One region of the Streptomyces sp. SD15 genome, then DNA from elsewhere that is predicted to be linked to it. Evidence: riboswitches for the same ligand, from Rfam matches in the RefSeq annotation. Region 1 holds a riboswitch; the other holds the start of a gene.
What was found. Region 1 has a riboswitch for glycine ahead of gcvP (aminomethyl-transferring glycine dehydrogenase). Riboswitches for the same ligand answer to the same signal wherever they lie in the genome.

Region 1 (10,407 bases):
GGCGGGCAGGAACAGACCAGGTTCCGGTCGCCGTACGCCTGGTCGATGCGGCGCACCGGCGGCCAGTACTTGTCCGCGGCCGAGACGCCCGCCGGGAAGACGGCCTCCTCACGGGTGTACGCGTGCTCCCACGCCCCGCCGAGCGAGGCGGCGGTGTGCGGCGCGTTCCGCAGCGGGTTGTCGTCCGCGGCCCACTCGCCCGAGCCGACCTTCTCGATCTCCGTGCGGATGGCGATCATGGCCTCGCAGAACCGGTCCAGCTCGATCAGGTCCTCGGACTCGGTCGGCTCGATCATCAGCGTGCCCGCGACCGGGAAGGACATGGTCGGCGCGTGGAAGCCGTAGTCGATCAGGCGCTTGGCGATGTCGTCGACGCTCACGCCGGTCGCCTTGGTGAGCGGACGCAGGTCGATGATGCACTCGTGGGCGACGAGCCCGCCCGGACCGGTATAGAGCACCGGGTAGTGCGGCTCGAGGCGCTTGGCGATGTAGTTGGCGCTGAGGACCGCCACCTGCGTGGCGCGCTTGAGCCCCTCACCGCCCATGAGCCGGACGTACGCCCACGAGATGGGCAGGATGCCGGCGGAACCCCAGGGAGCGGCCGAGATCGGGCCGACACCGGTCTCCGGACCGGCCGCGGGCTGCAGCGGGTGGTTCGGCAGGTACGGCGCCAGGTGCGCGCGCACACCGACCGGGCCGACACCCGGACCGCCGCCGCCGTGCGGGATGCAGAACGTCTTGTGCAGATTGAGGTGCGAGACGTCACCGCCGAAGTGGCCCGGCTTGGCAAGCCCCACCAAGGCGTTGAGGTTGGCGCCGTCGACGTACACCTGACCGCCGGCCTCGTGCACCTGCGCACAGATATCGGCGACATGCTCCTCGAACACACCGTGTGTTGAGGGGTACGTGATCATCAGTACCGCCAGCTCGTCGCGGTACTGCTCGATCTTGGAGCGCAGGTCCTCGACGTCGACCTCGCCATCCTCGGCGGTCTTCACGACGACGACCTTCATACCGGCCATCACGGCGCTCGCGGCGTTGGTGCCGTGCGCGGAGGACGGGATCAGACAGACGGTGCGCTGCTCGTCGCCGTTGGCCCGGTGGTAGCCGCGTACGGCCAACAGCCCCGCAAGCTCGCCCTGCGAACCGGCGTTGGGCTGCAACGACACATTGTCGTACCCGGTGACCTCGGCGAGCCGCTCCTCGAGCTCACGGATGAGCGTGAGATAGCCCTGCGCCTGCTCGGCGGGCACGAAGGGGTGCAGCTGGCCGAACTCGGGCCAGGTGACCGGCTCCATCTCCGTCGTCGCGTTGAGCTTCATGGTGCAGGAGCCCAGCGGGATCATGCCGCGGTCCAGCGCGTAGTCGCGGTCGGAGAGCTTGCGCAGGTAACGCAGCATGGCGGTCTCGGAGCGGTACTGGTGGAACACCGGGTGCGTGAGGAACTCGTCGCTGCGCAGCAGCGCGGCGGGAAGCGTCTCCTGCGTGGTGAAGTCCAGCGCCTCGATGTCGCCGTCGACGCCGAACGCGGTCCAGACGGAGCCCAGTTGCTTACGGGCCGTGGTCTCGTCGCACGCGATCGACACCTGGTCGGCGTCGACGAGGTGGAGATTGACCCCCTGGTTGCGCGCGCCGGCCACGATCTGGGCGGCCCGGCCCGGCACCCGTACGGTCAGCGTGTCGAAGTAGGCGCCATGCACGACCTCGACGCCGCCCGCCCTCAGACCCTCGGCGAGGATCGTGGCGTAGCGGTGCGTACGACGGGCGATCGTCCGCAGTCCCTCGGGACCGTGGTAGACGGCGTACATGCCCGCCATCACCGCGAGCAGCACCTGTGCCGTACAGATGTTGCTGGTCGCCTTCTCGCGGCGGATGTGCTGCTCCCGCGTCTGCAGGGCGAGCCGGTACGCCTTGTGTCCATCGGCGTCGACGGAGACACCCACGAGTCGGCCGGGCAGGCTCCGCGCGAACTTCTCGCGCACCGCCATGTATCCGGCGTGCGGCCCGCCGAAGCCCATCGGCACACCGAAGCGCTGCGTCGTACCGATCGCGATGTCGGCGCCGAGCTCGCCGGGCGAGGTGAGCAGGGTCAGGGCGAGCAGATCGGCGGCGACGGTGACGACCGCGCCGAGCTCGTGCGCCCGCTCGATGACGGGCTTGAGGTCGCGTACGGCACCGGAGGCGCCCGGGTACTGGATCAACACGCCGTTGATCTCACGCTCCGCGATCTCGGCCGGGATGCCCTCGCTGAGGTCGGCGACGACGACCTCGACGCCGGTCGGCTCGGCGCGGGTCTCGATGACGGCGATGGTCTGCGGCAGGGCGTCCGCGTCGACCAGGAAGAGACCCTTCTTGTTCTTGCCCATGCGTCGGGACAGCGCCATCGCCTCGGCGGCCGCGGTGCCCTCGTCGAGCAGCGAGGCGCCGGAGGTCGGCAGCCCGGTCAGCTCGGCGACCACGGTCTGGAAGTTGAGCAGCGCCTCCAGACGGCCCTGCGAGATCTCCGGCTGGTACGGCGTGTACGCGGTGTACCAGGCCGGGTTCTCCATGACATTGCGCAGGATCACCGGCGGCGTGAATGTGCCGTAGTAACCGAGGCCGATCATCGAGTCGAGCACCTGGTTGCGGTCCGCGAGGGAGCGCAGCTCGGCCAGCACCTCGGCCTCGGTGCGCGCGCCCGGCAGCTCCAGCGCCTCGGCGTTCTTGATGACGTCCGGCACCGCGGCGGCCGTCAGCTCGTCGAGCGAGCCGTAGCCGACCTGCGCGAGCATCTTGGCCCGTGCCTCGGAGTCGGGCCCGATGTGGCGCTGCTCGAAGGGGATTCCCTGTTCGAGCTGGGAGAGCGGAATGCGATGGGCGGTCATTGCGGAGGCCTCCTGGTCTGACGCGACCTTCGAGGGGCACCACGGCGTGGGTGCCCCGACGGCCTCCCCCTCTGTCATCTCAACCTGAGAGCTTCACCGGCCCGTCCGCTCGCTGACGACCCGGCTTTCACCGTCGGTGAGAGCGGAAGCCGTCGACCTCCGCCCTGCTTTCCAGAGTGACCTCGTCCGTGCGGTACGTGGGCCTGAGAGATTCCGGGGAGGATTTGCTCCTTCGGCGCCTCCGATGGTGTCTGGAGGACTCTCCCGCACGGGGTCAGCAGCCGCTTGCCAGCCTACCAGCGAGGACAACGCACGGGCCTTCGAGTGGCCACCTTCCTGAATGTGCTCTTTTGTGGTGCTTACGGATGAGTTGCGACCAAGTGGAGGGCCCGTGCAGACCGACATCGATCCGCGCAACCTGATCGGCCGCAAGGCGCTCGACCGCAACGGCACCAAGATCGGCACCGTCGACGAGGTTTATCTCGACGACGCGACCGGCGTCCCGGAGTGGGCGGCCATACGCACAGGCCTGTTCAGCAGGGACGCCTTCGTGCCCCTGGAGCCCAGCGAGCTCGTCGAGGGCACCCTGCGTGTCCCCTTCGACCGCGCCTTGATCAAGGACGCCCCCGACTTCGGCGTCGGCCGCCACCTCTCCCCCGAACAGGAACTCCAGCTCTACCACCACTACGGCCTGGACGTGACCCCGCCGCCTCCGCCCCCGGACCACGACTTCGGTCATTTGGCGGGCACGGACGAGCCTTGACTTAACAGCTTGTGGGCCCCGCTGACGCGCTCCTTCAGGGGCGCGGGGCTCTGACGTCATGCGGCTCCGCCGCGTAGGCGCGCTCAACCACCGACAACCCACGGCGCCGAACCGACCTCACCCCCCACGGCGATCGCAAACCGCCGCCACCAACGGCAACGGATCCGCCAACTCCAACGCCGAATCATCCGTACGAAACGTCCGTACCCGCCCCGGCTCGGAGTACGGCGTCTCGAACCGCACAGTCACCCGCCCCAGCCCACTCCCCTGCACCCACCCGTGCCCATACTCGGCGTGCCGTACATCGTGCCCCGCCGGCCACCGCCGCTCGGCAGGCGGCACAGGCTCGCCGGCCGACTCCACCCCCACCTCCTCATCGGGATGTTCCTGCGCCGTCTCCAGCTCCCCCGCGGCGGCCTGCGCCCGGGCCTGGGCAAAGAGGTCCTCCTGCGTGTAGTCGGCGAGCCCGGACACCCCGACCCCCAGCAGTCGTACGCCTCCGGTCGTGTCCACAGCCTCCAGGAGCCGCGCGGCAGCCTCCCGTACGACCGTCGGGTCGTCCGTGGGCCCCCGCAGCGTCTCGGACCGAGTCAGCGTCGAAAAGTCGTACCGGCGCACCTTCAGGACGATGGTCCGCCCCGACAGCCCCGCCCCGCGCAGCCGCTGCACGCACCGGTCTGCAAGCCGCTGCACCTCCAGACCGACCCGCACGCGGTCGTGGATGTCCACGTCGTACGTGTCCTCCACCGACACCGACTTGGTCTCCCGCTCGGCCACGACGGGCCGCTCGTCGTGCGCCAGCGCCATCGCGTACAGCGCGTGCCCGTGAGCCTTCCCCAGCAGCCGTACGAGCTCGTCCTCGCCCGCCTCGGCGATCTCCTCGACCGTGGTGATCCCGGCCCGGCGAAGATGGTCCCCGGTCGCGGGCCCGACACCCGGCAGCGTCCGCACGGACATCGGACCCAGCAGCGCGCGCTCCGTCCCCGGCTCTATCACCACCAGTCCGTCGGGCTTGGCCTGCTCCGAGGCGATCTTGGCGAGCATCTTGGAAGCGGCGAGCCCCACCGATCCCGTCAGCCCCGTGACGGCCTGGATGTCCGCACGCAGCTTCGTCCCGGCCAACCGCGCCGAGGCCTCGTCCCAGGCCGCTCCCCCGGCCTCCAGATCCACGAACGCCTCATCCAGGCTGAGCGGCTCCACCAGCGGCGACAGCGCCCCCAGCAGCCGCATCACCTGCTCGCTGATCTCCCGGTAGATCCCGAAGCGCGGCACGAGATACGCGGCGTTCGGCGCCAGGCGCCGCGCCTGGGCCATAGGCATCGCCGAGTGCACTCCGAAGACCCGTGCCTCGTACGAGGCCGTGGCCACCACACCACGCGGTCCGAGACCACCCACGACCACCGCTTTCCCGCGCAGGCTCGGCTTGGATGCCTGCTCCGCCGAGGCGAAGAAGGCATCCATATCGAGATGCAGGATCGTGGGCGCGGTTCTCACATCTCCGATGCTGCCCTACGCCACTGACAATGCCCCGGCACGGCCCGCTCCCGCGTACGACACGGTCCCTTGTCGTGCCCGCCGTGGTCCGGGCCTCAGACGGCCCGATTGCGCCGTCGCGCCAGCTCGTCCGCCGGGTTGTGCCCGACGAGCGTCTCGCCCGTGTCCACACGCTCACCGTGCAACTGCGAAAGCGCGCTCTCGACGTCCCGCCACACCACGCCCACGGCGATCCCGAAGATGCCCTGACCGCCCTGGAGCAGGGCGTGGACCTCGTCGGGCGAGGAACACTCGTAGACGGTGGCGCCATCACTCATGAGCGTCATCCGCTCCAGGTCCCGGAAACCGCGCTCCCTGAGGTGCTGCACCGTGGTGCGAATGTTCTGGAGCGACACTCCCGTGTCGAGGAACCGCTTCACGATCTTCAGGACGACAACGTCCCGGAAGCTGTAAAGCCGCTGAGTCCCCGACCCGTGGGCAGGCCGCACGCTCGGTTCGACCAGACCGGTCCTGGCCCAGTAGTCCAGCTGTCGATAGGTGATGCCCGCGGCGGCGCACGCCGTGGGACCGCGGTAGCCGATCTCCTCGGCAGCCACCCCTCCCTCGCCCGGCACCGCTGTCGGCCGCTGCGGAACGTGATCGGCCGCGCTGCCGTAAAGCGGGTACGGGCCACTCTCCCCCAGACTGCGTCCGGGGGCACCCCCAGCCGTACCGTCGCCGCTGCTTCTCACGCCGACCTCCGTCCTTGACCTGCCTTCTCGACGGTAGGCAGTCACCAGGGGTGCGTCAACGATCGCCACACTCGGCACGCCGAGTGATAATCACCCTAGGAGTGGTTTCCCGTGCCCCACCGCGGGGAAAGGCTAGCCGAATGCTCTCGGAGTGGACCGCAGCGCGCCACACTGGCCGCGGGCAATTGCCACCCGGAGCCTCTGCCCCTCCAGGGCGTCACCGGCCGTTGGTCCGGGCTCTCACTGGCTGTTGGTACCGAAGTCCTCGGGCGAGATCTGGTCGAGGAACTCGCGGAACTTCTCCACCTCGTCCTCCTGCTCGTCCGGGATCGCGATGCCGGCGTCGTCGAGCACCCCGTCACTGCCGTAGATCGGCGTCCCGGTGCGCAGGGCCAGCGCTATGGCATCGGACGGCCGCGCACTGACCTCGACCCCGCTGGCGAACACCAGCTCCGCGTAGAAGACGCCCTCACGCAGGTCCGTGATGCGTACTTCGGTGAGCTCCTGGCCAACGGCCTCCAGCACGTCCTTGAACAGGTCGTGGGTCAGCGGTCGCGCGGGGGCCATGCCCTGCTGGGCGAAGGCGATCGCCGTCGCCTCCCCCGGTCCGATCCAGATGGGGAGGTAACGGTCGCCTCCCACTTCACGCAGAAGCACGATCGGTTGGTTGGAGGGCATTTCGACCCGGACACCTACGACATCGAGCTCGTTCACACAGCAACCCTAGGCCGTGCCCGGGATGTTTGGGTAGTCGGGCACAGAACGGGTGGGCGATCCGGACAGCCATCGGGCGCTCCCGGTCAGGGCAGCCGGACGCCCAGAGCGGTCTGCACCAGCGCGGCGTGCAGCTTCACCGTGAGCCCCGCCAGTTCCTTCGTACGGGCCTCTGCGTGCGCCCGGGTCTGCGGATTGCGGTGGCGCCTCAGCGGGGCCACCACCTGGTCCACGAGCCCCGCATCTCGCTCGGCCGCGGCCTTCATCGCACGCACATGGCGCGGCTCGATCCCGAACCGCCCCAGTTCCACGACCAGCGCGGCGACGGTCACCGCCTCGGCGTCAAACGCCCCGTCCGGCAGCGGGGCGACGATCCCGTACGACTCCCACTCCTGAAGCTCCTGCTCACCGATCTCGGCCGCGGCCAGCAGCTCTGCGCGGCCCACCCGGGCCACCGAGGGCGTCTCGGGCTCGTCCAGCAGCTCCCCGTCGCCCGCGTCGCGCTGGCGTCCCAGGGATGGCAGCCGGACCGCCTCGCCACGCGCCAGGGCGTCCAGGTGCTCACGGATCACCTTCAGCGGCAGATAGTGGTCCCGCTGCATTCTCAGTACCTGGCCGAGCCGCTCGACGTCCTCCGCGCTGAACTTGCGATACCCCGAGGGGGTTCGCTGCGGCTCGATGAGCCCCTCCGACTCCAGGAACCGGATCTTGGAGATCGTGACTTCGGGAAACTCGTCGCGCAGCACGTTCAGCACCGTGCCGATACTCATCAGCCCACTGTCCGCTGCGGCGGTACCGCTGCCGGTACCGCCGCTCGATGTTCGAAGCATGGACATTCCCTGAGGGTCCCCCCGGGCGGAGTCTGGGGGAGGGTCAGATACCCCGCTGGCTCGCGTAGAAGACCAGCCGGTACTTACCGATCTGCACCTCATCACCGTTCGACAACGGGACCGAGTCGATCCGCTCCCGGTTGACATACGTGCCGTTCAGGCTGCCCACGTCGGCGACCGTGAACGATCCGTCCGCGGCGCGGCGGAACTCCACGTGGCGGCGCGACACGGTCACGTCGTCCAGGAAGATGTCGCTCTGCGGATGACGCCCGGCCGTGGTCAGCTCGCTGTCCAGCAGGAAGCGGCTGCCCGAGTTCGGACCGCGGCGCACCACTAGGAGCGCCGAGCCGAGCGGCAGCGCATCCACGGCCGCCTGCGCCTCAGGCGAGAGCGTCGGCATCTGCGTCTGGCCGGTGACCTCGGCGTCATAGGCCTCGAGGCCCGAAATGGAGATCGTGGACGTCGTCTCGGAGGCGCGCTCCGGAACAGCCCCAGGGCGCAGCGGCGCACCGCAGTTGGAGCAGAACCGGCTGTTCTCCGCGTTGCGGTTCCCGCACCTCGTACACACCAGGGCCGACATGGACGGATCCTCCTGCCGCGGCTGCCCTCCAGGGGCATGGGACGCGTACGGATCGGAGGCGAACCCTCCACCCGCACTTGAGGGTGACGGATCCCCGAAACCTATGCGGCCGGACTGGGCAGGGTCAACAGACGGCGCGCCCTGACCACCGGAAATGTCACCGCCCGGACCACCGATCTGGTCCCGGAACAGCGGACGGTCGCCGCTCTGGCCCTCGTCTCCATGGCGCGGTGCACGGTGCCGGGCGGTGGCGTTGTCGCCGCCCTCTCGTGCGCTCTTGCCGAACAACTTCGCAAACAACTTCACGGGCGATTCCCCTTGACCGAAACAGACCCGCCCGTGGGGCAGGACGAACCCTGATTGAACACACCGGTCGACCCGGACATCCTCACAACGTCCGTATCCACCTGACAGTTTCCACCACGCACCACCCATTCGGTGCGCCGACCCCCCGCAACCTCATGCCCTCGCAGGATGGCCCCCATGCACCCCCGGCTCACTGGGAGGACGACCGAGCGTAGTCAGGCCGCTCCGCAGCTCGCAAGGCGTCCACAACGATCTTCGTCGCACGCTCGACCGTGACGGTGGCCTGCTCCTTCTCTAGAGTCTGCACCACGCCTCCAGGGATGTTGAGCGCCGGCTCGAGGTCCTGCGGCTTGCCGATGACCTTGAAACGATAGGGCTGGGTGATCTTGTTCCCGTCCACGCTCACGCCCTTGCCGGAGTCGGTCAGATAGGTGTTGGCGACGACCCGTACGCCGTTCACCTGGATCGCCTCGGCGCCGGCCGCGCGCAGCTCCTGGATCGCGTCAAGCAGCATGTCCGCCTTGACCGTCCCCTTCGTATCAGTGATCGCCAACGTGATGCCGGGTCCCTGCGCCGCCACCGTGCCCGCCAGAATGCCGAGTTGCTTCTCCTTCTCGACGGTCTGCTTGCGGGCCTCCTCGGCCTGGTCCGAGCTGTTCTCCAGCTCCGTGCGCTGATCTTCAAGACCCTGCTTCTCGTCTTCAAGACGCTGCGTACGGTTGTCGAGTTCATCGAGGATGCGTACGAGATCTTCTTGGCGCGCGCCGCGCAGGGCACTACCGCTGTCGCTGTTGGAGGCCACCTGGACGGCGAGGCCGAAGCCGAGCCCGAACAGCAGCAGCGCGACGATGAGTTGGGCGCGCGTCACCCGCGGCGGCCACAACCCCTTGACGAGCCGCTGCCGGCCGGTCAGCGACGACTCGGCCTTTTCCTCGTGCTGTTCCTGCCCGGAACTCCCGGGAGCCGCGGCGGGAACCTCATCGGGAAGTTCCCTGCGCAGCCGGTTCTCGAGTGTCTCGCCCTCGTTGCTCATCGGCCTCACGCCCGGAACACGTGCCGGCGGATCGCCGCGGCATTGGAGAAGATGCGGATGCCGAGGACAACCACGACGCCGGTGGAGAGCTGGGCACCCACGCCCAACTTGTCGCCCAGGAAGACGATCAGCGCGGCCACGACCACGTTCGACAGGAACGAGACTACGAAGACCTTGTCGTCGAAGATGCCGTCGAGCATGGCGCGCAAGCCTCCGAACACGGCGTCGAGCGCCGCCACGACGGCGATCGGAAGGTAAGGCTCGACAACCGCCGGAACCTCGGGCCGGACCAACAATCCAGCCACGACTCCCACGACGAGGCCCAGTACGGCGATCACGATGTGCCCTTCTCTGTGCTCGGCTGTGCTGTACGTACGATCACACTCGGTGCGGCGGACAACCGGACGTCGTCCTCGGCGGAAATACTGGTCCGGATGCCGTAGTTCTCCTGCAGGGCATGCAGATACAGGCCGTCGGCACTGTTCTGGAACCGGGTGCTGAGCCGTTCGCCGTCCCCCACCGCGAGCACCGTGTAGGGCGGCACCAGCGGCTTGTTGTCGACCAGTATCGCGTCACCCGCGGCCCTGATCGCCGACAGCGCCGTCAGGCGCTGTCCGTTGATCGAGACGGCCTCCGCACCGGACTCCCAGAGCCCGTTGACGACGCGCTGCATGTCACGGTCGCGAACGCGTCCGGTATCGGAGAACCCTGAGGTCTCCCGCGGATCACCGTCGCCGCCCGCACTGGCTTCCTTGGCGTCGTTCACGACAAGTTTCACACCGGGGCCGTGCACCGCGGTGGCACCCGACAGGATGCCCACCAGGTCGGCCTGGTCGCCGCCCCCCTGCTTCTTCAACGCCTCACGCTGCCGGGCGCTCACATCGGCGCGCAGCGTGTCGACAGTGCCCTCGAGCTTGTCGGCGGAGGCAGTCTCGCGCTCGATGCGGTCGATGAGCTCCTGCCGCTCCTTGGCGACGACAGGGGCCGCTATCCGTGCGTTCGCCGCCCCCACGGTCACGACCAGTGCCGCGAGTACGAGACCGGCGGCGAGCCCGAGCTTCGCCCGCACCGTTTTCGGCATGCCACCGGCGC
Region 2 (10,407 bases), on a different contig from region 1:
GTCCCGGGGAGTTTCTGGGGACTTTCCGCCGCGTGAGCAGGGAAGGCCCTGACAGCGCAGAAAGAAACGAACGCGCTGGTCAGGGCCTATTTCCCTAGCACTCGATGATGTTCACAGCCAGCCCGCCCCGCGCCGTCTCCTTGTATTTGACGCTCATGTCCGCGCCCGTCTCCTTCATGGTCTTGATGACCTTGTCGAGGGAGACCTTGTGGGAGCCGTCGCCGCGCATGGCCATCTTGGCGGCGGTGACCGCCTTGACCGCGGCCATGCCGTTGCGTTCGATGCAGGGGATCTGGACGAGGCCGCCGACCGGGTCGCAGGTCAGGCCGAGGTTGTGCTCCATGCCGATCTCCGCGGCGTTCTCGACCTGTTCGGGGCTGCCGCCGAGGACTTCGGCGAGGGCGCCGGCCGCCATCGAGCAGGCCGAGCCGACCTCGCCCTGGCAGCCGACCTCGGCACCGGAGATGGACGCGTTCTCCTTGAAGAGCATGCCGATGGCGCCCGCGGCCAGCAGGAAGCGGACCACTCCGTCCTCGTCGGCGCCCGGCACGAAGTTGACGTAGTAGTGGAGAACGGAGGGGATGATCCCCGCGGCGCCGTTCGTCGGCGCCGTCACGACGCGGCCGCCCGCCGCGTTCTCCTCGTTCACCGCCATTGCGTAGAGCGTGATCCATTCCATCGCGTGGGCCAGTGGGTCGCCCTCCGCGCGGAGTTGGCGGGCCGAGACGGCGGCACGGCGGCGGACCTTGAGGCCACCCGGCAGGATGCCCTCGCGGGACATGCCGCGGGAGACGCAGGACTGCATCACGCGCCAGATCGCGAGGAGTCCCTCGCGGATCTCCTCCTCGGTGCGCCAGGCCCGCTCGTTCTCCAGCATCAGGGCGGAGATCGACAGGCCCGTCTCGCGGGTCAGCCGCAGCAGCTCGTCGCCCGTGCGGAAGGGGTACTTCAGGACCGTGTCGTCCAGTTTGATGCGGTCCTGGCCGACCGCGTCCTCGTCGACCACGAAACCGCCGCCCACGGAGTAGTACGTCTTCTCCAGGACCAGCTCGCCCGAGGCGTCGTACGCGAAGATCGTCATGCCGTTCGCGTGGTACGGCAGCGCCTTGCGGCGGTGCAGGACCAGGTCGTCGGAGAAGGAGAAGTCGATCTCGTGGGAGCCGAGCAGGCTGATGCGCCCGGACGACTTGATCTCCTCGACCCGGTCGTCGGCCCCCTCCACGTCCACCGTCCGCGGCGAGGCGCCCTCCAGGCCGAGCAGTACCGCCTTCGGGGTGCCGTGGCCATGGCCCGTCGCGCCGAGCGAGCCGTAGAGCTCGGCCCGTATGGAGGCCACCGAGTCCAGCAGCTCCTCGTTGCGCAGCCGCCGGGCGAACATGCGTGCCGCGCGCATCGGGCCGACCGTGTGGGAGCTGGACGGGCCGATGCCGATCGAGAACAGGTCGAAGACCGAGATGGCCACGGGGACTCCTCACAGCGGGGGGTGGTGCATGGGGGTGGGGCGCCGCGCACACCCTTCAGTGTGCGCGGCGCCCCGAAGAATCGTACGTTCCGTACGAACTACTTCAAGCCGGGGTACAGCGGGTGCTTGTCGGCCAGAGCGGACACCCGGGCCTTCAGCGAGTCCGCGTCGGCCCCCCCGAAGGGAGAGGGTGCCTTCAGCGCCTCGGCGATGATGTCCGCCACCTCGGTGAAGTCCTCGGCCTGGAAGCCGCGGGTGGCCAGGGCCGGCGTGCCGATGCGCAGGCCGGAGGTGACCATCGGCGGGCGCGGGTCGTTCGGGATGGCGTTGCGGTTGACCGTGATGCCGACCTCGTGGAGACGGTCCTCGGCCTGCTGTCCGTCCAGCTCGGAGTTGCGCAGGTCGACCAGGACCAGGTGCACGTCCGTGCCGCCGGACAGGACCGAAACGCCGTGCTCGGCGACGTCGGACCGCACCAGGCGCTCGGCCAGGATCCGCGCGCCGTCCAGCGTGCGCCGCTGGCGCTCCTTGAAGTCGTCCGAGGCGGCGACCTTGAAGGAGACGGCCTTGGCGGCGATCACGTGCTCCAGCGGACCGCCCTGCTGACCCGGGAAGACCGCGGAGTTGATCTTCTTGGCCAGCTCGGCCGTCGAAAGGATCACGCCACCGCGCGGGCCGCCCAGCGTCTTGTGGGTGGTCGTGGTGACGACATGGGCGTGCGGGACGGGGTTCGGGTGCAGACCCGCGGCCACGAGGCCCGCGAAGTGCGCCATGTCGACCATCAGGTACGCGCCGACCTCGTCCGCGATCCGGCGGAACGCGGCGAAGTCCAGCTGGCGCGGGTACGCCGACCAGCCCGCCACGATCAGCTTCGGCTTGGACTCCTTGGCCAGCTTCTCGACCTCGGCCATGTCGACCTGACCGGTGGCGTCGTCGACGTGGTACGGGACCACGTTGTAGAGCTTGCCGGAGAAGTTGATCTTCATGCCGTGGGTCAGGTGCCCACCGTGCGCCAGGTTCAGACCCATGATCGTGTCGCCCGGCTTGAGCAGCGCGAACATCGCGGCCGCGTTGGCCTGCGCGCCCGAGTGGGGCTGCACGTTCGCGTGCTCGGCGCCGAAGAGCGCCTTGACGCGGTCGATCGCGATCTGCTCGACCACGTCGACGTGCTCGCAACCGCCGTAGTAGCGGCGGCCCGGGTAGCCCTCGGCGTACTTGTTGGTCAGGACCGAACCCTGGGCCTCCATCACCGCGACCGGAGCGAAGTTCTCCGAGGCGATCATCTCCAGGGTGGACTGCTGGCGGTGCAGCTCGGCGTCGACGGCGGCGGCGACGTCCGGGTCCAGCTCGTGCAGGGGCGTGTTGAGAAGCGACATGTCCTACGACTCCTTAGCCGGCGGTGAAAGCGATGTACTCGTCCGCGGAGAGCAGGTCGTCCGGCTCGTCCGTGACGCGTACCTTGAACAGCCAGCCCCCCTCGAAGGGGGCGGAGTTCACCAGCGCCGGGTCGTCCACGACGTCCTGGTTGATCTCGGTGACCTCGCCGGTGACCGGTGCGTACAGGTCGCTGACCGACTTGGTCGACTCCAGCTCACCGCAGGACTCGCCCGCGGTCACCGTGGCACCGACCTCCGGAAGCTGGGCGTAGACGACGTCGCCGAGCGCGTTGGCCGCGAACTCGGTGATGCCGACCGTCGAGACGCCGTCCTCGGCGACCGACAGCCACTCGTGCTCCTTGCTGTAGCGCAGCTGCTGGGGGTTGCTCATGGCCTGAATTCTCCTGTACGCGGGGGAGTGGTGATGACAAGGGGAGGGGAGTTGAGCAGGGCGGATATGCCCAGGGATCACTTCTGGCGCTTGTAGAACGGCAGCGCCACGACCTCGTACGGCTCGTGGCTGCCCCGGATGTCCACGCCGACCCCGGGCGTGCCCGGCGCGGCGTGCGTGGCATCGACGTACGCCATCGCGATCGGCTTGCCCAGGGTCGGGGAAGGGGCGCCGGAGGTGACCTCGCCGATGACCTTGCCGTCGGCCACGACGGCGTACCCGGCGCGCGGGACGCGACGGCCCTCGGCAACGAGCCCGACGAGCACCCGCGGGGGGTTCTCCTGGGCCTTGGCGGCGGCCTCGGACAGGGCCTCGCGCCCCACGAAGTCGCCCTCCTTCTCGAACTTCACGACCCGCCCGAGCCCCGCGTCGAAGGGGGTGAGCGAAGTGCTCAGCTCATGCCCGTACAGCGGCATGCCCGCCTCCAGGCGCAGTGTGTCGCGGCAGGACAGACCACAGGGGACGAGGCCGGCCGGGGCGCCCGCGTCGGTCAGCGCCTGCCACAGCTTCTCGGCGTCGGACGGGGCCACGAACAGCTCGAAGCCGTCCTCGCCGGTGTAACCGGTGCGCGCGATGAGCGCCGCTACGCCCGCGACGGTGCCCGGCAGACCCGCGTAGTACTTCAGGCCGTCGAGGTCGGCGTCGGTCAGGGACTTCAGGATGCCGGGGGACTCGGGGCCCTGCACGGCGATCAGCGCGTACGCGTCACGGTCGTCGCGGACCTGGGCGTCGAAACCGGCCGCGCGCTCGGTGAGCGCGTCCAGCACCACCTGGGCGTTGGAGGCGTTCGCGACAACCATGTGTGCGGTCTCGGCCAGCCGGTACACGATCAGGTCGTCCAGGATGCCGCCGTCCTCCTGGCAGATCATGGTGTAGCGGGCGCGGCCGACGCCGACGGAGGCGATGTTGCCGACGAGCGCGTAGTTCAGGAGGGCGGCCGCCTGCGGGCCGGTGACGGTGATCTCGCCCATGTGGGAGAGGTCGAAGAGACCGGCCTTCGTGCGGACGGCCAGGTGCTCGTCGCGCTCCGAGCCGTACCGCAGGGGCATGTCCCAGCCCGCGAAGTCGGTCATCGTCGCGCCGAGCGAACGATGCAGGGCATCTAGCGCGGTGTGACGGGATGCGTTACTGCTCATCGGTGGGGCTCCCAAGGCATGACGGCGAGGTCGTTCCTCCCCATCTGTCATCGGAACCTGAGAGGTTCATCACGACCCCGCTCGGCGGTGATCCTGACTTGCACCTTGGGTGGAGCCACTGGCGGCTCGCTTTTCAGATGTGCCTCGCCCGCGCGGTAACGGGGCCTGAGAGATTCAAGGGAGGGACTTGCTCCTTCGGCGCCCCAGTGGTCCTCAAGGACTCACCGGGAACTCTCCCGCGCGGATTCAAGCGGCCGGTATGCAGTTGGCGGGCACATCATCGCACGCGCGGTCGGATACCGGCAGCCCGGGATCTGTAACCGGCCTGTGGCAGTCCGAGAACGGAAACGGGAGACACAGCGTATTACCTTCTCTTTACACTCAGCGGGGAAAGGACTCCTGACCCCAGGGGAGGACGATCACGGTGAACAGGACCACGGCGTACGCGACGACCTCGGCCGTCGCGCTGCCCGATCAGCCCCGTGCCAAGGCCCGGGAGGCGTGCGGCCCGCTCCCGACGGCCGTCGTCCGCGATCTCAGGGAGCGGGCCGGACGCAGCCCACATGGTCTGCACTTCGGTGCGTCCGACCTGGTGGTCGTCACCGGGCTGCCCGGCAGCGGCAAGTCGACGCTGATGCGCCGCGCTGTCGCGGGCCCGCGCATCGACTCGCAGGACACCCGCGACCGCTGGGACGAGCGGATGACAGGCCGGCTCCCGTACGCGGTCTATCGCCCCCTCGTCCGCCTTGCGCACTACGCGGGCCTGCGCCGCGCGCTGCGTTCCGGTGCCGGCGTCGTCGTGCACGACTGCGGCACACAGGCCTGGGTGCGCCGCTGGCTCGCCCGCGAGGCCCGCCGCCGGGGCGGCGCCCTGCACCTGCTGCTGCTCGACGTCACACCGGGCACCGCCCTGGAGGGCCAGCGCGAGCGCGGCCGCGGCGTTTCGCGGTACGCGTTCGCGCGTCACCGGGGCGCGGCGGCCCGGCTGCTGCGCTCCGTCGAGCGGGGTGACCTGCCGGAGGGCTGCGGCTCGGCGGTGCTCCTCGACCGGGACGCGGCGAACGTGCTGCGCCGGATCGACTTCGGCAGCTGACCGCTCGTACGGCCGATTGCTCGTACGGCCGCTTGTGTGACAGCTCGCGCGCCCGGACGTGTGACGGCCCGTACGGCTGCCCGCGGGACGGCCGGTACGGCTGGTACGGCTGGTACGGCTGCCCGCGTGACGGCTCGTACGGCGTTGTCGTACGAGCCCATTAACCTTTCCAGCCGGAGCAGTGGTTCACAGCAGGCGGTAGACAGGTAGACAGATGGACTTCCCAGACTTCCCGGCACCGGCGCACCCGCACCCCCATCCGCACGGCGGATGGCCGGGCAATGAGCTGGAGGAGGTGCTCTCCGCGTCCCTCGGAGTCCCCTCGGCAGGCGGCCGCATCGTCGAGGTCCTCGGCCGCAGCTTCGTCTGGGTGCCCCTGCCCAGCGGCGGCGGACCTCACTCCGGCCCCCTCGATCTGCCCACGCTGGAGATCGAGGGCCAGGCGTACGTTCCGGTCTTCAGCTCGGAGGAGCAGTTCCGCCAGGTCGTCGGCAGCCATCTGTCGTTCACGATCGCGCCCGCCGTCGAGTTCGCCCGCGGTCTGCCCCCGCAGGTGGGTATCGCGATCAATCCGGGCGGTGTGGTCGGCGTCCCGCTGCCGCCACCGGCGGTCGCCGAGGTGTGCCGGTCCGGGCGCACCCCGCTGGACGGACCCGCGAGCGGCGGCCGGGTGCGGCTCTCCGAACCCGACTGGCAGGACGACCCGGTCGACTTCCTGGCCGCGGCCTCGGCCGAGTTCGCGGAGACCGGCGTGGTGCTGACCGCACGCCGCTGCCTGGCCAGCATCGAGGGCGACGACCCCGTGATGTTCATCGGGGTCGAACTGTCCCAGTGGGAGGGCGACGCCACCACGCTCCCGCTGGCGGCCCTCGGACGTGCGCTCGGCCGGGTGCCGGTGGACCGCCCGGTGAACATGGTGTTTCTCGACGTCGCCCAGGACCCGGTGGGGGAATGGTTGCGGGCACATGTGCGCCCGTTCTACCAGCAGGGTTACTGACGTCGTGAAGACCTCCCGTGCCGCGCGTCAAGTAGCTGTCAGGATCCCCGCTTAACCTGGTTACATGGCTCGGTCGGATGAGGTTGTTCGCCTCCGGGGCAATGAGTTGAGTTCATCGTGATGTCTTCGCGAAGGGGCGGTTGAAGGTGAGCGCGTCGGGCACGGCCGCGGCCGGGCAGGTCGAGCACATGCTGCGCCAGGTGACGCCCGGGCGTTACGACGCCTACGAGGCGCTCCTTCGCGCGCTCGCGACCCCGTCGTCCGGCCAGGTCTGGATGCTGCTCTGGCACGGCCAGGCCGGCTCCCCGGACGCGCAGTACGGGAACATGGAGGTCGACGGCTTCGGTTACGCGCCGTGCGTCACCTCCGCCCAGGAGCTCTCGGCCAGCGGCTGGAACCGGTCGTACGAAGTCGTCGACGGCCTCGACGTGGCCCGCACCCTCTACCCCGACCACTTCGGACTCTGGCTCAATCCGCACGCCCCCGGCGGCGGGGTGGGCATCCCCTGGCTGGATCTGCGCCGGATCGCCGCGGGCCTGGAGCGCCAGCCCGCGGGCCCGCTGCGGCTCTCCGAACCAGGCATCGAGATCCCGCAGTTCTACGCCCTGCTCACGCAGAACGCGCACCGCACCACCGCCGTGCGCTCGCTGCGCCGCGCCTGGGTGCAGCCCGCACTCGGGGCGCCATATCTGGCCATCGGCCTCGACGTGTACGACACCTCGCCGCCCGCCGTCGACTCCGTGCGGGCGATGATGCAGCAGTCCATCGGTGCGGTGCCGGACGGGCTGCCCGTGTCGACCGTCGCGATGTCCGACGAGTACGACCCGGTGGCGATGTGGCTGCGCGCCAACGCCCGCCCGTTCTACGACCGCGAGGCCCACGCGGCCCCGGCCCAGGCGCCGGTCCAGGCCCCCGCGGGGGGTTACGGTTACCCGCCGCCCGGTCGCTACTGACCCTCGGTCTCCGGTCTCGCCTGCTGGGCAGGGCAGGATTTCTTCGCGCGTAGATAGGGGCAATTGGTCCCGTTCCCGTCGGATCTGTCCCAATAGGGCACTGTCCGACGGCCGTTACCCACCGTCCGGATAACGGAACCCACCTGCCTGCATCACGTTTACGCATCCTTTCCCTGTCAGGTCTGGCTACTGATCGCCAAAGCGTTGAAGACTCCCGCTCCAGGGGGTTTATCCCCTGCGTACGACGGACGATCACGCCGCTACCGCGGCAAGTGCGGGCCGGCTACCGCCGGTTGAGAGGGGTCCCTGCCAGATGACGGCACCATTGCACGAGCCGACCGCGGAAGCGGCCCCCGGCGCGGCCGAAGAAGCGGCGGCTGCCGCCGGCGCGAAGGCCGTTCAGGGCCGTTCCCTGGGCCGGATCGCCTGGGAGCGCCTCAAGCGGGACAAGCTCGCCCTGACGGGCGGCATCGTCGTCCTCGTCCTCGTCGTGGTCGCCCTGCTCGCCCCGGTCATCACGGGCATCCTCGGGCAGGACCCGAACGAGTATCACGAGAACCTCATCGACCCGCTGTTCGGCACCCCCACGGGCTCCCTGGGCGGCATCAGCGGCGACCACCTGTTGGGCGTCGAGCCGGTCAACGGCCGCGACATCTTCGCCCGCATCCTCTACGGAGCCCGGATCTCGCTGCTGGTGGGCTTCCTGTCCGCCGTCGTCGCGGTGATCCTCGGGGTCGTCCTGGGCATCCTCGCCGGCTTCTTCGGCGGCTGGGTCGACTCCCTCATCAGCCGGGTGATGGACGGTCTGCTCGCCTTCCCGCAGCTGCTGTTCATCATCGCGCTGGTCTCCGTCATGCCGAACGACATGCTGGGCCTGACCGGGTCGAGCGTGCGCGTGTTCGTGATGATCCTGGTCATCGGCTTCTTCGGCTGGCCCTACATCGGACGCGTGGTGCGCGGTCAGACACTCTCGATGCGTGAGCGCGAGTACGTCGAGGCCGCCCGATCGCTGGGCGCCGGGCGGATGTACATCCTGTTCAAGGAGCTACTGCCCAACCTCGTCGCCCCGATCATCGTGTACACGACGATGATGATCCCCACCAACATCCTCACCGAGGCGGCACTCAGCTTCCTGGGCGTGGGCGTCAAGCCGCCCACCGCCTCCTGGGGGCAGATGCTCTCGAGCGCGATCGACTACTACGAGTCGGACCCCATGTACATGGTGGTCCCGGGTGTGGCGATCTTCATCACCGTGCTGGCCTTCAACCTCTTCGGCGACGGCGTCCGGGACGCGCTGGACCCGAAGGCTTCCCGTTGAACCGCCGCACCACAACCGTCCCGTGGCACTCACACGGGGTCTCTCATCAATCCGGAGGATCCGAGATCGTGACTACCCAACGCACCTCAGGGCAGCGGAAGCGGGCATTTGCCGCTGCCGCCGTGGTGGCCGCGCTGCTGACCACGGCGGCGTGCGGCGGCGGCGACGGAGACGACGGCGACAAGGGCGGCTCGAAGACCGGCGCCGCCGGCTTCGACGCCGCGAACAACAAGGTCGCCCAGGCTTCGCTCGCCAAGAAGGGCGGGACGCTGAAGTTCGGTGCCGCGCAGGACGCCGACTCGTGGGACACCACGCGTGGCTACTACGGCATGATGTGGAACTTCTCCCGCTACTACAGCCGTCAGCTCGTCACGAACAAGGCCGAGCCGGGCCCGGCGGGCGCCGAGGTCACTCCGGACCTCGCCACCTCGACCGCCAAGGTCACGGACGACGGCAAGACCTACACGTACACCCTGCGTGACGGCAGCACGTGGGAGGACGGCAAGGCGATCACGTCCAAGGACGTGAAGTACGGCATCGAGCGCGTGTGGGCGCAGGACGTGCTGTCCGGCGGTCCGACGTACCTGAAGGACGTACTGGACCCCAAGGGCGAGTACAAGGGCCCGTACAAGGACAAGTCCGCGGACAAGCTGGGTCTGAAGGCGATCGACACGCCGGACGACAAGACCATCGTCTTCCACCTCCCGCAGGCCAACTCGGACTTCGAGGAGATGCTGGCCCTGACCTCGGCCTCGCCGGTGCGCCAGGACAAGGACACCAAGTCCAAGTACGCCCTGAAGCCGTTCTCGTCCGGCCCGTACAAGTTCGAGTCCTACAGCCCGGGCAAGGACCTCAAGCTGGTCCGCAACACCTCCTGGAAGCAGGCCTCGGACCCGATCCGCAAGGCCTACCCGGACGAGATCACCATCCAGTTCTTCTCGGACGCCAACCAGCTGGACCAGCGCCTGCTCAGCGGTGACCTGGACCTCGACCTGAACCAGACCGGCATGTCGCCACAGGGTCGCACCACCGCCCTGAAGGAGCACAAGGGCAACCTGGACAACCCGGTCTCCGGTTACGTCCGTTACGCGGTCTTCCCGCAGAGTGTGAAGCCGTTCGACAACATCGAGTGCCGCAAGGCCGTGATCCTCGGTGCCGACCACGTGTCGATCCAGACCGCGCGTGGCGGCCCGGTCGCCGGTGGCGACATCGGCACCAACATGCTGCCCCCGTCGGTCCCGGGCGCCGAGGGTCAGAAGTACGACCCGTACGAGCTGGCCGGCGCCAACAAGAACGGCAACGAGGCCAAGGCCAAGGAGGCCCTGAAGGCCTGCGGTAAGCCGAACGGCTTCAAGACCACCATCGCGGTCCGCAACAACAAGCCGGTCGAGGTGGCCACCGCCCAGTCGCTCCAGGCGTCGCTGAAGAAGATCGGCATCACCGCCGAGATTGACCAGTACGACGGCTCGCAGACCTCCGGCATCATCGGCAGCCCCTCGAACGTGAAGAAGAAGGGCTACGGCATCATCATCATGGGCTGGGGTCCGGACTTCCCGACCATCCAGGGCTTCGGTCTGCCGCTGTGGAGCAGCAAGTACATCGCGGAGAGCGGTAACAACAA

Region 2: linked by a shared signal. The riboswitch ahead of gcvT (glycine cleavage system aminomethyltransferase GcvT) and the one ahead of gcvP (aminomethyl-transferring glycine dehydrogenase) in region 1 are both predicted to bind glycine.

The regions. Positions count from the first base shown of each region.
Region 1 covers NZ_JBTLMO010000096.1:3,688-14,094, reverse strand. The annotation lists gene gcvP (aminomethyl-transferring glycine dehydrogenase) at 1-2,864, opposite strand, end outside; glycine riboswitch at 3,046-3,141, opposite strand; gene ACX28W_RS42695 (PRC-barrel domain-containing protein) at 3,256-3,627, shown strand; gene ACX28W_RS42690 (DNA polymerase IV) at 3,745-5,121, opposite strand; gene ACX28W_RS42685 (MerR family transcriptional regulator) at 5,217-5,852, opposite strand; gene ACX28W_RS42680 (bifunctional nuclease family protein) at 6,093-6,566, opposite strand; gene ftsR (transcriptional regulator FtsR) at 6,653-7,396, opposite strand; gene ACX28W_RS42670 (FHA domain-containing protein) at 7,440-8,411, opposite strand; gene ACX28W_RS42665 (DUF881 domain-containing protein) at 8,473-9,315, opposite strand; gene ACX28W_RS42660 (small basic family protein) at 9,321-9,653, opposite strand; gene ACX28W_RS42655 (DUF881 domain-containing protein) at 9,650-10,407, opposite strand, start outside.
Region 2 covers NZ_JBTLMO010000035.1:3,967-14,373, reverse strand. The annotation lists gene ACX28W_RS29370 (L-serine ammonia-lyase) at 95-1,462, opposite strand; gene glyA (serine hydroxymethyltransferase) at 1,561-2,838, opposite strand; gene gcvH (glycine cleavage system protein GcvH) at 2,852-3,229, opposite strand; gene gcvT (glycine cleavage system aminomethyltransferase GcvT) at 3,307-4,425, opposite strand; glycine riboswitch at 4,460-4,568, opposite strand; glycine riboswitch at 4,569-4,674, opposite strand; gene ACX28W_RS29350 (AAA family ATPase) at 4,850-5,518, shown strand; gene ACX28W_RS29345 (enhanced serine sensitivity protein SseB) at 5,733-6,515, shown strand; gene ACX28W_RS29340 (enhanced serine sensitivity protein SseB C-terminal domain-containing protein) at 6,662-7,468, shown strand; gene ACX28W_RS29335 (ABC transporter permease) at 7,782-8,786, shown strand; gene ACX28W_RS29330 (ABC transporter substrate-binding protein) at 8,855-10,407, shown strand, end outside.